2 linked regions of the Lentilactobacillus curieae genome follow. The protein of the gene in region 2 interacts with the protein of the main gene of each other region in a pairwise test. Links are inferred from orthologs where the notes say so. Each region holds a gene or a part of one and is shown on either strand. Other genes may lie near its edges.

Region 1 (4,817 bases), 350 kb from region 2 along the record:
TAGCCATGATTGCGTTAGTCAGCTTAGAAAAATTCTGAACACAAAGAAAATCGGTCACACTGGAACATTAGATCCCAACGTGGATGGTGTTTTACCCATATGTGTTGGCCCGGCAACTAAAATTTCAGAATTGTTGATGCAATCAGGTAAGGCATATAAGGGCTCGATTACCTTTGGAGTTGCCTATGATACGGAAGATTTGGATGGAGAAGTTATTACGACCCAAGCTATCAATGAACCGTTTTCTGATGTTCAGATTGATGACGCATTAGGGAAGATGGTCGGTGATATTCAACAAATTCCGCCAATGTTTTCAGCGGTGAAGGTTAACGGTAAAAAATTATACGAATACGCCCGTGAGGGAATTGAAATCGAACGTCAGCCAAGGAACATTCACATTGATTACTTTAAGCAAACCTCGCCTGCTGTGTATGACCATGATAAACGACAACAGACAATTTTCTTTGAGGTTGGTTGTTCTAAGGGAACGTACGTTAGAACGCTGGCAGTAGACCTAGGTAAGCACTTGGGTGTCCCGGCAGTAATGTCGTCATTGACTAGAATTAAAAGTGCCGGATTCACTATTGATCAATGTGTAAAACTGTCTGAGGTTGAAGAAGCGATGAATGCAGGAAAAATTGATGATGTTTTGGTCTCTTTAGACCAGTCGCTGTCTAAATATGCGAGTTTTGATTTGTCAGATAAGTTGATGAATTTGGTAAGTAATGGTGTTTTCTTAAACACTAATGAACTACAATCTACTGAAAAAGTGGTTAAATTAAAGTATGAAGGTAAAGTCAAAGCACTTTATCAATTTGATGATACAAAGGGTCAGTACAGACCTTATAAAATGTTTTTAAACTAGTTGAGGGTGAAGAGAATTGGAAATCGTTAAACTACATTACCCATTGCAAGCTGAAATTAAGGGCGATGAAAAAATCGTCCTTGCAATGGGATTTTTTGATGGTGTCCACCTCGGGCATCAAGACGTGCTGAATAAAGCAAAGCAAAAAGCTCAGGAGCTGGGGGCGAAGTTTTGCGTACTCACATACAACCATCATCCGGCAGTCGTATATAAACAGATGACCGCTCATGAAAAGCGATATTTAACGCTATATGATGAAAAGATGCGCCTATTTGAGCAGATGGGTGTGGACAGGGTTTACTACACAAATTATACGTACGCATTTCAAAATCAATCAGAGCAAGAGTTTGTGAATAACTTTATTAAACGGTTCAACGCGGTGGCAGTAGTTGCTGGCTTTGATCACACTTACGGTGGTACGAAAGATGCAAACATGGAAAATTTGCCTAAATATAGCAATGGTGAATTCGAAGTGATCACTGCGGATCCAGTGACGCTTGATGGTGAGAAGGTGAGCTCTACGCGGATCCGCAAAGCTCTTGATGATTGCGATGTTGAGCTAGCAGGAAAGCTTTTAGGTAGACCTTACAGAACGTCAGGGGTGACTGTTCATGGACGAGAAGTTGGCCGTTTGTTAGGTTACCCAACTGCGAACATTGAGCATCCAGAACTTCAATGGCTTCCAAGTATTGGAATATACGTCGTTAGGGTTAGTTTCGGGGATGAGAGTCACATCGCCATGGCGTCGGTAGGCCATAACGTTACCTTTTCAGATTCCTTGCCAATGACCGTTGAGATAAATATTCTTGATTTTGATAAAAATATCTATGGTGAAACACTAACAATTGATTGGCTGTCATATATTCGTGGAGAAGTTAAGTTTGACACTCCACAGCAACTTACCAGTCAACTGTACGACGATGAAGTTTTTACGCGTAATTACGTACAAAAGCATCCAGAGGTTATTGATTAGCACTCTGGGTGCTTATTTGCTAAAAAATCGCCGTAAAGCCTTGACTAATAGTAATGGGTTTGATAGATTATATATGTGCCTTAGCACTCGTAGATAATGAGTGCTAAAAAGAGGTGATTTCAAATTGTTAACTGATAGACAGAAGGAAATTCTGCAAATAATTATTCGTGATTACACTAAGAACGGAATGCCTGTTGGATCCAAGGTGCTCTCAAACGAGTTTCCAACTAGTGTTAGTTCAGCTACCATTCGAAATGAAATGGCGGCCTTAGAGGCCAAGGGACTAATAACTAAGACCCACTTTTCATCTGGAAGAATTCCATCGATGGAGGGGTACAGGTATTACGTGGATAATTTGGTGCAACCCGATCCGCTAGATGATAGCGCTGAGGACTTGATTAAAAGCTCGTTTAATGGCGATTTCAGTCGAATTGACGAGATTATTCAAGAGTCCGCTAAGGTGCTGTCCGACCTAACCAGCTATATGGCAGTTACTTTTAACCCTGAACAGGATAAAGCAATCAAGTTATCCGGATTTAGGTTAGTTAAGCTTGACGATCGACAAGTCATGGCCATCATTGTTATCGATAATGGTCACGTTGTCGATAAGGTGTTCCATCTTCGTGAAGTGTCACCAGAACAGCTTCAAACAATCGTTAATATTATTAACGAAGAGCTGGTTGGCAAGCCTCTGAATGAGATTACTGAAAAACTCCAGTTTGAGATTCCAGCATTGATTGCAAAATATGTTCAAACTCCTGAAGGATTTTTGAACGTATTTGATGAGATGGTCAATGAAGTTGGCAAGGACAGAGTCCATATTGGCGGTCGTTTGAATTTGTTAAGGTTTGCTGAGCGTCAAGATATTGATTATTTGAAACCATTGTATAACCTTCTGGACACTGGGGATGGCGTTGCCCAACTAGTTGATCCAGATTCTAACGACGTCGAAGTGCGGATTGGTAATGAGTTGCGAAATGATTTGTTGAGAAATTATAGTTTAATTACTGGAACATACGACTTGAAGGAGTATGGTCACGGAGTGATTGCCGTAATTGGCCCAACTAGAATGCCATATTCAAAGGTAATCGGAATCGTTGGTGCACTCAGAGAAGAAATGACCAGAAAAATTCTTGGGTATTACGATCAAAATGGTAGTTAACCAGAGGAGGCGATTTTTTGTCAGAGGAAAAAAGAGATTCTATGGATGAGGCATCAGAAGATAAGCAATCTGTAGATGACAGCCAACAAACAAGCAACGATAAAGAGTCCGCTGAGGATGTTAAGCCTCAAGATTCTGAAGCAGACAAACAAAACGAGCTGCAAGCTAAGTTGGATGACATGGAGAATAAGTATTTGCGTGCTGAAGCTGAAATTAAAAACATTCAGAATCACGCAAGAAAAGACCAAGCTGACTTGATTAAGTATGATGGTCAACAGTTAGCACATGACATCCTACCAGTAGTGGATAACCTGCAAAGAGCACTAAGTGTTGAGGTTACCGACGAAAGTGGAAAGCAATTAAAGCAAGGAGTTCAGATGGTCTCTGAACACTTGCAAAAAGCTTTGTCGGATAACGGGGTCGAATTAATTTCCGCTGAGGGATCACAGTTTGATCCTAAGTATCACCAAGCAATCCAAACGGTTGCTGCCGATGATGATCACAAGGCTGATACAGTCGTTCAGGTTCTTCAAGATGGTTACAAATTGAAGGATAGAGTGTTACGACCAGCAATGGTCGTTGTTGCAAAATAAACAATCAAATAAATTTGAAAAAGAGGATACGATAAAACATGGCAAGTAATAAAATTATTGGTATTGATTTAGGAACTACTAACTCAGCCGTTGCCGTACTTGAAGGTAGCGAGCCAAAGATTATTCCCAATCCAGAAGGTTCAAGAACTACACCTTCCGTAGTTGCGTTTAAAGATGGCCAACCTCAAGTTGGTGAAGTTGCCAAGCGTCAAGAAATCACTAACCCTAACACGGTGGTATCAATTAAGAGTCACATGGGTGAAGAAAATTATACTGTTGATATTGAAGGTAAAAAGTACACACCTCAACAAATTTCAGCAATGATTCTTCAATACATCAAAGGATTTGCTGAAGACTACCTTGGCGATACCGTTGAAAAGGCCGTAATCACAGTTCCTGCTTACTTCAACGATGCTCAACGTCAAGCAACTAAAGATGCTGGTAAGATTGCCGGCCTTGAAGTTGAACGAATCATCAACGAACCAACTGCTGCTTCATTAGCTTACGGTCTTGACAAACAAGACAAAGATGAAAAGGTATTGGTTTATGACCTTGGTGGTGGTACTTTTGATGTTTCCGTCCTTGAATTAGGTGACGGTGTGTTCCAAGTACTTTCAACTAATGGTGATACTCATCTTGGTGGTGACGACTTTGACAAGCGCATCATGGATTGGTTAGTTGATGACTTTAAGGCAGCTAACGGCGTTGATTTATCTAAAGACAAGATGGCACTTCAACGTTTAAAGGATGCTGCTGAAAAAGCCAAGAAGGATTTGTCAGGAGTTTCTGAATCAGAAATTAGCTTGCCATTTATTTCTGCTGGCGAGAGTGGACCACTTCACTTACAAACTACATTGACTCGTGCTAAGTTCAATGAATTAACCGCAGATCTTGTTTCAAAGACTAAAGTACCATTTGACAATGCTTTGAAGGATGCTGGCCTTTCAGTTGGTGATATCGACCAAGTTATTTTAAATGGTGGTTCAACTCGAATTCCCGCAGTTCAAGAAGCTGTTAAGAGCTGGACTGGTAAAGATTCAAACCATTCGATCAACCCTGATGAGGCCGTTGCCCTTGGGGCTGCTGTCCAAGGTGGTGTTATCACTGGTGACGTTAAGGACGTTGTTTTGCTTGATGTTACTCCACTTTCACTTGGGATCGAAACAATGGGTGGCGTGTTCACTAAGTTGATCGATAGAAACACAACCATTCCAACTAGCAAGT
Region 2 (10,020 bases):
GATGAAGAAGCTAATGCTTTATCTGGGCTTTCAGTTAAAGAGCAGGTCGACCATTATGTAGAATCAGGATTAAAAGTTAACGATGCAATTAAAAAGGTTGCTAAACTTCATGAAGTTAAAAAGCAGCTAATTTATCGAGAATATCATCAATTAGATTAGGAAGGCGAGTCATGACTGCAAAAACATTTTCAGAAACACACACAATTCCATATTACGAAGGAAATGTGACTAATCACATGACTTTAGCGATGTTATTGAATGTCGTGATTCTGGTCTCTGAACACCAAAACGAAACCTTAGGGGTCGACCATAAGCAATTAATTAATAATTATGGGACTGGTTGGATTGTGACGTCCTATTCAATCAAAATTAACCAAATGCCAGCTATTGATCAAACCATTAAGTTAACGACCAGAGGAACTTCATACAATAAGTACTTTGCTTTTCGTGAATTTTGGATTGAGGACGAAGCTGGTAATGAATTAGTCAAAATTGATAGTATTTGGGTATTAATGAACGAAGAAACCCGAAAAGTAACAACTATTGACAGTGAAATCATTGCCCCGTATGAGTCTGAAAATGTAAAGAAAGTTCCTAGATTACCTCGACCTGAGAAAATCGGTTCGGATTTAGATTTCAGCAAAAAGTACCAAGTTCGTTCGAATGATATTGATTTTAATGGCCATGTTAATAATGCCCATTATCTAGACTGGATGGTAGACGTATTGCCGATGGACTTCATTATTGGTCATACTCCAGTCCAAGTTGATATTCGGTTTGAAAATGAAGTTAAGTATGGTAGTTGGGTTGAAAGTGCAGCTACCCAAGAAACAAATGACGCTGGTATGATTAAAACGGTTCACTGCATTAAATCGGGAGAAGACACGTCAGCAATTGCCACAATAATCTGGAAGGAAGCTGAATAATGAATGTATTAGCGATTGACACCTCAAATAAGCCTTTATCAGTGGCAGTTCTTAATGATACTGAATTATTGGCAACTGAAACAATCACCACCCATCAAAAGCATGCAGAGTTCTTGTTGCCGGTTATTGAAGACTTGGTGAGCAAGGCAGGACTAACCCCAGCCGAGATTGATAGGATTGTGGTCGCAACTGGTCCTGGTTCGTATACCGGTGTTAGAATGGCAACTACGGTGGCAAAGACGCTAGCAATGACATTAAATATTGAATTGGTGTCTGTCTCTAGTTTGCTGACATTGGCGCTAACTGTTCAAAAAAGCCAAAGACTAATTATTCCCGTTTTTGATGCTAGAAATGATAATATGTATACAGGTTTATATAAATGGGATGAGGACCAGTTAAAGTCAGTTTTGCCAGATCGCCATACTAACATTCATGAGTGGCTTGAGCGCTTAAAAGAGATTAACGAACCAATGGCCGTAATTTCTAGTTCAGCCAATTTTGATGATAAATTCAGTGATCAATTAGACCGAGTTGAGATTATTGATCATTCAGAGGCGGTTCCTAATGCAGTCCTACTTGGACGGTATGGTTTAAATTTAGCGCCTGTTACTAACGTAGATGAATTAGTTCCAAGGTATCTACGGTTAACGAAGGCAGAAGCCGACTGGCGAGAAGATCATCCTAATGAGGACGAAAGTGATTATGTTGAAAAAAATTAAGGATTGGTATTCGGAACATTTTTTTGATAAAGAAAAATCGCTTAGACAACGTTTTTTAGACATTAAAAATCATGACGTTGACATCAACGGAACTGAATTTTTCTTGGCTAAAGCCATGATTCCGGATATTCCTGAAATATTGGGGATTGAAAGAGCGGTTTACGGAGGGCAAACTCCATGGGACGATCGGGCATTTAGAAGCGAATTGATGCGTAAAAATGACCGTTTGTATTTAGTATTGCGTAGAAATGATTGGCTAGTTGCTTTCATTGGTTGTTCATTAAACTTTAAGACAAAGGATTGTCATATTACCAACGTCGCGGTTGCACCAAATTTCCAAAACCACGGATTAGGTTATTTTTTGGTAAACACAATTATAAAAAAGGCTCGTCAAATGGAATTTGAAAAGGTGACATTGGAAGTTCGTATGAGTAATACCCGCGCACAAAGACTATACCGAAACATCGGTTTTGTAGACGATGGCATCAATAAGGGGTATTATTTTAACGATCGTGAAGATGCTTTAAATATGAAAATGGACATCACCAAGCTTGGAGAGTAAGAGGTATTATGGATAACAATTTAATTCTTTCGTTTGAAACTAGCTGTGATGAAACTTCAGTCGCAGTTATCAAAAATGGAAGCGAAATTCTTTCGAACATCGTTGCAACCCAAATCAAAAGTCACCAACGGTTTGGGGGCGTGGTTCCTGAGGTCGCTAGTCGGCATCATATTGAACAGATTACGGGTTGTGTTGAAGATGCTTTAGCTAGAGCGAGTGTAACTTACGATGATTTAGATGCAGTTGCAGTCACATATGGTCCTGGTTTAGTGGGAGCGCTGCTAATCGGAGTGACAGCTGCAAAAACGATTGCTTGGGCGCATGGTTTACCGCTAGTTCCTGTCAACCATATTGCTGGTCATATTTACGGTGCCCGGTTAGTAAAACCAATTGAATTTCCTGCCATGGCGCTTGTAGTTTCTGGAGGTCATACCGAACTAGTGTATATGCCAGAAGAAGGCAAGTTTGAAATCATTGGTGAAACTCGAGACGATGCAGCTGGTGAGGCTTACGATAAAATTGGTCGGGTGTTATCGATTAACTACCCTGCAGGAAAAGAAGTTGACGAGTTAGCTCATCAAGGTAAGGATACCTTTAATTTTCCGAGAGCAATGGATGATGACAGCAACTTTGACTTTAGTTTCAGTGGTCTAAAAAGTGCATTTATTAACACTGTTCATCATGCTGATCAGATTCACGAAAGTCTGAGTCGGGAAGACTTGGCTGCAAGTTTCCAACAAGCAGTTGTGGACGTTCTTGCTGATAAAACTAAGCGAGCTCTCCGGGAGTTCCCAGTAAACCAATTGATTTTGGCTGGGGGCGTTGCTGCAAACAGGGGACTTCGCGAAAGGTTGACTGACGAATTGACTGCATTTAAAGACACTGAGTTAGTTTTAGTGCCGCTCTCACTTTGCGGAGATAATGCTGCAATGATTGGTTCTGCAGGAGAAATGCTTTACCGTCAGGGTGTCCGTGCTGATGCAACCCTTAACGCAGACCCATCTCTTGAATTTGATTTAATGAATAAATAACTCAAAAAAGGTTCCCTAATCGTTATTGATTAGGGAACCTTTTTGTTTGTCTAATTATTAATTGAAACTTTCTAATTCGATACTCTTTTCTTCCCAGGTATCTTCTGTTTTGCTAATTTCAACTTCAATTTCACTTAATTTAGTCTGCAAGTCGGCTGACTTTTGGACATCGTTAAAGTTCTCGGGAAGGGTCATTTGCGTTTCAATCTCAGACTTTTGATTATTAAGGTCGTCGATTTGTTCTTCTAATGCGGCGACTTCTCTGGTTAATTTTCTGAGCTGCTTTTGTGCTTCTTTATTGTTTTGATAATTTTGCTTATCAGTGGTTGCGGGTTTGTCATGTAGATGGGGATTTTTTGCAAGTTCTTTTTGCTCTTCACGCTCTTTATATGCATCCTGTTCAGCTTTTTTATCTACATAATAATTATAATTTCCAAGATAAATTTTACTTCCATCTGCAGAAATTTCAATTGTAGAAGTAGCTAATTGGTTAATGAAATAACGGTCGTGAGAAACGAACAAGATGGTACCATCAAATGACTTTAACGCCTTTTCTAATACTTCTCGGCTGTCTATGTCCAAATGGTTAGTTGGTTCGTCTAAAATTAGGAAGTTATTATGTTGCATCGCTAACTTTGTTAACAATAGTCGAGCTTTTTCGCCACCTGATAAATCGGCAACTAGTTTATCAACATCATCGCCGGAGAAAAGAAAGCTCCCTAAGATACTTCGAATATCGCCTTCGTTAGTGGTGGGATGATCGTCCCAGAGTTCATTTAAGACTTTTTTACCACGGTGCAAATTCTGCTGTTCCTGGTCATAGTAACCCACATCGACGCCAGTTCCATAGTGAGAAGAACCCTTGATGAACGGAATCTTTCCCAGAATGCTTTTGAGTAACGTTGATTTTCCAACACCATTTGGACCAACAATGGCAATCGCTTGATTTCGTTTAACTTCAAAATTAACGGGTTCGCTTAAGATGTGGTCGTAGCCGATTGCCGCGTTAGTCACCTTGAGCACGTTTTCACCGCTTTTCTTACTTGGGGTAAACGCAAAGCGGGCTACTTTTGTGTAGTCGACGGGCTTCTCAATAACGTCCATTTTTTCTAGTTGTTTTCTTCTTGCTTGGGCTTGCTTGGTTGTCGAAGACCGGACGATGTTTTTGTCCACAAATTCTTGAAGTTTGGCAATTTTTGCCTGTTGTTTTTCGTACTCTTTCATTCTGGTAGCGGTCTGCATCTCTTTTTGTTTTACAAAATCGGTGTAATTTCCCTGATAATGTTTGAGAGTTTTGTGCGCCATTTCATAGACCTCATTAACAATCTGATCTAAGAAATAACGGTCATGTGAAATTATCAGTAACGAACCAGAATAGTTCTTTATGTAACCCTCAAGCCAAGTAATTGTGTCAACATCCAAGTGGTTAGTTGGTTCATCTAAGATCAATAAATCAGGCTTTTCAAGTAGGAGTTTAGCGAGGGCAAGTTGGGTTTTTTGACCACCAGATAATTCGTTGATTTTGTGATCATAGTCATCTTCGCCGAATCCGAATCCGTGAAGAACTCCCCGAATCTCAGCTTCGTACGAGTAACCATTATTTTGCTCAAAGTCTGCTCGAAGGTTGTCATACGTCTTGGAGAGCTCAGAAAAGTCGTCAGGGCTCATTGATGGGCCTTCCTCACTCATCTGTACTTCCAGGTTATGAATCTTTTGTTCTGTTTTCTTTAGGTCATCAAAAACCGATTCCATCTCATCGTAAATGTTTTTGTTCGAGTCAAGGCCGGTATCCTGGGCTAAATATCCCACCGTAAGGTTTTTCTTTTCTGAGATACTTCCTTCGTCTGCTGTCATCTCTCCCATAATTACTTTTACTAGGGTTGACTTACCAGCACCGTTTTGACCAACTAATGCGATTCGGCTTTTTTCCTGGATGTTTAAGTTGACTCCGGAAAAAATATTTTCGCCATTAAATCGCTTTGCGACGTCTTGGACCTGCAAAATAATCATGCGGCATCCACCTTTCTAAGTATTAACATTCTATCACACATCAGCATTCTGGAAAAAGCTATCAAATATTATTTGAAATTGTTTTCACAAGCACTCATCTTATGATAGAATAAACAGTGAAGAGAGATTCACAAACTTTTTAATAAGCAAATAAAATTGAGGAGGAATTACTCGTGACGGCTGAAAATATCCCAAAGGCAACAGCAAAACGATTGCCAATTTATTACCGTTATCTAAATATTCTCCATGACACTGGAAAAGAAAGAATTTCTTCAACGGAGCTTGCAGATGCCGTTCAAGTAGATTCCGCAACAATTCGTCGCGACTTTTCTTATTTTGGTGCGTTGGGGAAACGGGGCTATGGTTATGATGTTGATAATCTGCTCAACTTTTTCAAACAGATTTTAAACCAAGAACATTTAACTAACGTTGGCTTGGTCGGGGTTGGTAACTTGGGTCACGCTTTGTTAAACTTTAACTTCCACAAAGATGGGAATGTTAGAATTTCAGCAGCGTTTGACTCAAATGATAGTATCGTTAATACAATCCAAGATGGAGTTCCTGTCTATCCAGTTAGTGATTTGGCTAACCAATTAAAGGAACAACAAATCCAAGTGATTATTTTGACTGTTCCATCAGAAGTTGCTCAAGGAGTTGCTGATCAAGCAGTTGAAGGTGGGGTTAGGGGAATCCTTAACTTTACACCAATTCGAATTTCAGTTCCTGATAGAGTTCTGGTTCAAAATGTTGATTTGACAAACGAATTACAAACATTGATCTATTTTATTGAAAACTTTGGAAAGTAAGCATCATTAAGTCAGAGAGTTTCTCTCTGGCTTTTTTATTTTGGCTTTTTTGCATGTCGTCGGCGAATTTTTTGATTTTTAAACCGTTGAGGCTTGCATTTTAGGACTGATAATAATATTATTGATAACAGTGATTAGCACTTTTATCAAACGAGTGCTAATGTTGCTAAAAACATTCAGTATGGAGGGACTAACGTGTTAAAACCATTAGGAGATCGCGTTATTATTGAAACGCAAAAAGAAGAAGAAAAAACGGTTGGTGGCATTGTGTTAGCAGGTAACGCAAAGGAAAAACCACAAACTGGTAAAGTTATTGCCGTTGGATCTGGCCGTGTTTTGGACAATGGTAACACCGTTGCACCAGTAGTTAAGGCTGGCGATGAAGTTATGTTCGACAAATACGCAGGTACAGAAGTTGAAGACGGAGATAACTCCTATTTAGTTTTACATGAAAAGGATATTGTTGCTATCGTTGAATAGTGATTAGTTCCATTAATAATAATTAAAAATAATTTATGAGGTGGATTTAAGAATGGCAAAAGAAATTAAGTTCTCTGAAGACGCTAGAACTAAGATGCTTGCCGGTGTCGATAAATTAGCTGATACTGTAAAGACTACAATTGGTCCTAAGGGACGTAACGTTGTTTTGGAACAGACTGCTGGTAACCCAACCATCACAAACGATGGTGTAACAATTGCAAAGTCAATTGAACTACCAGATCATTTCGAAAACATGGGTGCTAAGCTAGTTTCTGAAGTTGCTTCTAAGACAAACGATGTTGCCGGTGATGGTACTACTACCGCAACTGTTTTGACTCAAGCAATCGTTAACGAAGGAATGAAGAACGTTACCGCTGGTGCAAACCCTGTTGGGATTCGTCGCGGGATTGAAAAGGCTACTAAAGCTGCCGTTGAAGCACTTCACAAAATGTCACATGAAGTTGCTACTAAGGACGATATCGCTCAAATCGCCTCAATTTCTTCAGCCAATGAAGAAGTTGGTAAATTAATTGCTGACGCAATGGAAAAGGTTGGTAACGATGGTGTTATCACGATTGAAGAATCTCGTGGAGTTGATACTAGTTTAGATGTTGTTGAAGGTATGCAATTTGATCGTGGTTACATGTCACAATACATGGTAACTGACAACGAAAAAATGGAAGCTAACCTTGATAGCCCATACATCTTAGTTACTGATAAGAAGATTACAAACATTCAAGATATCTTACCACTTCTTCAACAAATCGTTGAACAAGGTAAGTCATTGTTAATCATTGCTGATGATATTGGTGGTGAAGCTCTTCCAACTCTTGTTTTGAACAAGATGAGAGGAACATTCAATGTTGTAGCTGTTAAAGCTCCTGGATTTGGTGATCGTCGTAAAGACCAACTTCAAGATATTGCTATCTTGACTGGCGCTACAGTGATTACTGATGACCTTGGTTTGAACTTAAAGGATGCCACTATGGATCAATTAGGCCAAGCAGGTAAGGTTAATGTTACTAAAGATTCAACAACTATTGTTGAAGGCTCAGGTGCTAAAGACCAAATTAGTGCTCGTGTTGATGAAATCAAGAACCAAATCGAAAAGACTACTTCTGACTTTGACCGTGACAAGTTAAAGGAACGTCTTGCCAAGTTATCTGGTGGGGTTGCCGTTGTTCGTGTCGGTGCCGCAACTGAAACTGAATTAAAAGAACGTAAGTACAGAATCGAAGATGCTTTAAATGCAACTAGAGCCGCTGTTGAAGAAGGATTTGTTCCCGGTGGTGGTACTGCACTGATCAATGTTATGAAGAACATTGATGGCGTAACTGCAACTGGTGATGAAGCAACTGGGGTTAAGATTGTTCGTCGGGCTCTAGAAGAACCTGTTCGTCAAATTGCTGAAAACGCCGGAATTGAAGGTTCAGTAATCGTTGAAAAACTTAAGAATGAAAAGGATGGTGTTGGTTACAACGCCGCCGAAGATAAGTTTGAAGACATGATTGCTGCCGGAATCGTTGATCCAACCAAGGTTACCCGTTCAGCACTACAAAATGCTGCATCAGTTTCTGCATTGTTGTTAACCACTGAAGCTGTTGTTGCTGATGAACCAAAGGATGATGCTCCACAAGCACCAATGCCAAACCCTGGAATGGGAATGTAATTTAATTTGAATTTTAACGAAGCGTCCAGTTTACTGGGCGCTTTTTGTGTTATCGTAGTTAGTGATATTTGAAAATAATTAGGCTTGTTTTTGTAGGCGATATGGACTATTATTTGTTAGTTCGTAATTAACGCAATTATTCTTTATTTTAAAGGGGTTACTAATTATGTGGCGATATATAAAACGCCTTCTCATTGGGAAGCCGTTGAAGACTACTGATGAAGGTGGTCAATCGTTAACAAAATTCAAAGCACTCGCACTGTTGTCTTCTGACGCGCTATCGTCAGTCGCATATGGTACTGAGCAAATTACAACGATCTTGATCACCTTATCTGCTGCGGCTATGATGTATCAAATTTGGGTTGCAGCCCTTGTGTTGGTATTGTTGACAGCAATTACGTTGTCATACCAACAAATTATTCATGCTTATCCTTCTGGTGGTGGAGCATACGTTGTTGCTAGTACAAATTGGGGCCAATCTGCTGGGTTGGTAGCTGGTGGGTCTCTGCTGGTTGACTACATGTTGACCGTGGCCGTTTCTACAACGTCTGCAACCGAAGCGATTACATCGGCAATTCCTGGTTTATACAAGCACCAAGTTCTGATTTCTTGTTTGATAGTTATCGGAATAATGTTGCTTAACTTGCGGGGGATGCGTGAGTCTGCGTCATTCTTGACTCTACCGGTTTACCTATTCATTTTGATGATTTTGGGAATGGTCGGCTATGGAATTTACCAGATTGCAACTGGAAACATTCAGTACCACGCTGCTGCTAATGTTGGTTCGCCGGTTGCTGGGATGACACTGATTCTGTTCTTCAGAGCCTTCTCAAGTGGTTCATCATCACTGACAGGTGTTGAAGCAATTAGTAATGCGGTACCAAACTTTAAGAATCCCAAGAGCAAGAACGCTTCGCATACGCTTGCAATCATGGCAACGATTCTGGCGTTCTTCTTTGGTGGGATTACGTTCTTAAGTTTCTATATGGGAATTGCCCCAAATGGCCACGAAACAGTTTTATCACAAATCGGTGAAGGAATCTTTGGTCACGGGTTACTGTACTACTTGTTGCAATTATCAACAGCGATGATTTTGGCAGTTGCTGCCAACACTGGTTTCTCGGCCTTTCCAATCCTTGCCTATAACCTCGCTAAGGATAAGTTTTTACCCCATGCGTATTTGGATAAAGGTGATCGGTTAGGGTACTCAAACGGAATAATTTCGCTTGCTTTAGGTGCGATTGTTCTGATCCAAATCTTTAACGGTAAGACAAATTCATTGATTCCACTTTATGCTGTTGGTGTGTTTGTTCCGTTTACATTATCTCAATCAGGAATGATCATTCACTGGAAACGGAATCGTGGTAAGGCATGGCCATTTAAGATGACAATCAACTTTGTTGGTGCAGTTATTTCACTGGCGTTGGTTGTATTCTTGTTCTTACTAAGATTTGGTAATGTGTGGCCTTACCTAATCGTAATGCCATTAGTTCTAATGTTGTTTTACAAGATTAAGTCTCATTACATCAAGGTCGCTAAGCAACTTCGAGTTTCAGAAGATGACACTGAGTTAACCCCAGTTCATCATTTCGACGGATCAACCGTGATTGTTTTGGTTGGTGGGGTAACAAAGGTTACCGCTCGAGCAATTAGTTATGCGCAGTCAATCGGGGACTATGTTATTGCAATGCATGTCTCATTTGATTCTGATCCTGAAAAAGAGCACAAAATTTCAGAACAGTTTAGAAAAGAATTCCCAGACGTTAGATTCGTTGATATCCATTCGTCATATAGATCAATTACTCAGCCCGCTTTAA

The links.
Region 1: the proteins of groL (region 2) and grpE interact in binary tests that used the Escherichia coli proteins (3 or more experiments, as listed by UniProt). The link is inferred for Lentilactobacillus curieae from one-to-one orthologs.

What each region holds. Positions count from the first base shown.
Region 1 is NZ_CP018906.1:1,964,652-1,969,468, reverse strand. Bases 1,848-4,817 are described here. They hold grpE (nucleotide exchange factor GrpE), read left to right. Parts: upstream 1,848-3,041; coding sequence 3,042-3,593; downstream 3,594-4,817. Other genes in these bases: dnaK (molecular chaperone DnaK), read left to right, coding at 3,632-4,817; hrcA (heat-inducible transcriptional repressor HrcA), read left to right, coding at 1,963-3,000. Also shown: tRNA pseudouridine(55) synthase TruB, read left to right, coding at 1-865; riboflavin biosynthesis protein RibF, read left to right, coding at 882-1,838. UniProt on the Escherichia coli protein: Participates actively in the response to hyperosmotic and heat shock by preventing the aggregation of stress-denatured proteins, in association with DnaK and GrpE. It is the nucleotide exchange factor for DnaK and may function as a thermosensor.
Region 2 is NZ_CP018906.1:1,609,670-1,619,689, forward strand. What follows is about bases 6,059-8,894. They hold groL (chaperonin GroEL), read left to right. Parts: upstream 6,059-6,586; coding sequence 6,587-8,203; downstream 8,204-8,894. Other genes in these bases: groES (co-chaperone GroES), read left to right, coding at 6,250-6,534; PL11_RS07835 (APC family permease), read left to right, coding at 8,370-8,894. In the rest of the region: rsmI (16S rRNA (cytidine(1402)-2'-O)-methyltransferase), read left to right, coding at 1-159; PL11_RS07795 (acyl-[acyl-carrier-protein] thioesterase), read left to right, coding at 171-926; tRNA (adenosine(37)-N6)-threonylcarbamoyltransferase complex dimerization subunit type 1 TsaB, read left to right, coding at 926-1,645; rimI (ribosomal protein S18-alanine N-acetyltransferase), read left to right, coding at 1,629-2,207; tRNA (adenosine(37)-N6)-threonylcarbamoyltransferase complex transferase subunit TsaD, read left to right, coding at 2,216-3,238; PL11_RS07815 (ABC-F family ATP-binding cassette domain-containing protein), read right to left, coding at 3,296-5,248; PL11_RS07820 (redox-sensing transcriptional repressor Rex), read left to right, coding at 5,422-6,054; more of PL11_RS07835, read left to right, coding at 8,895-10,020.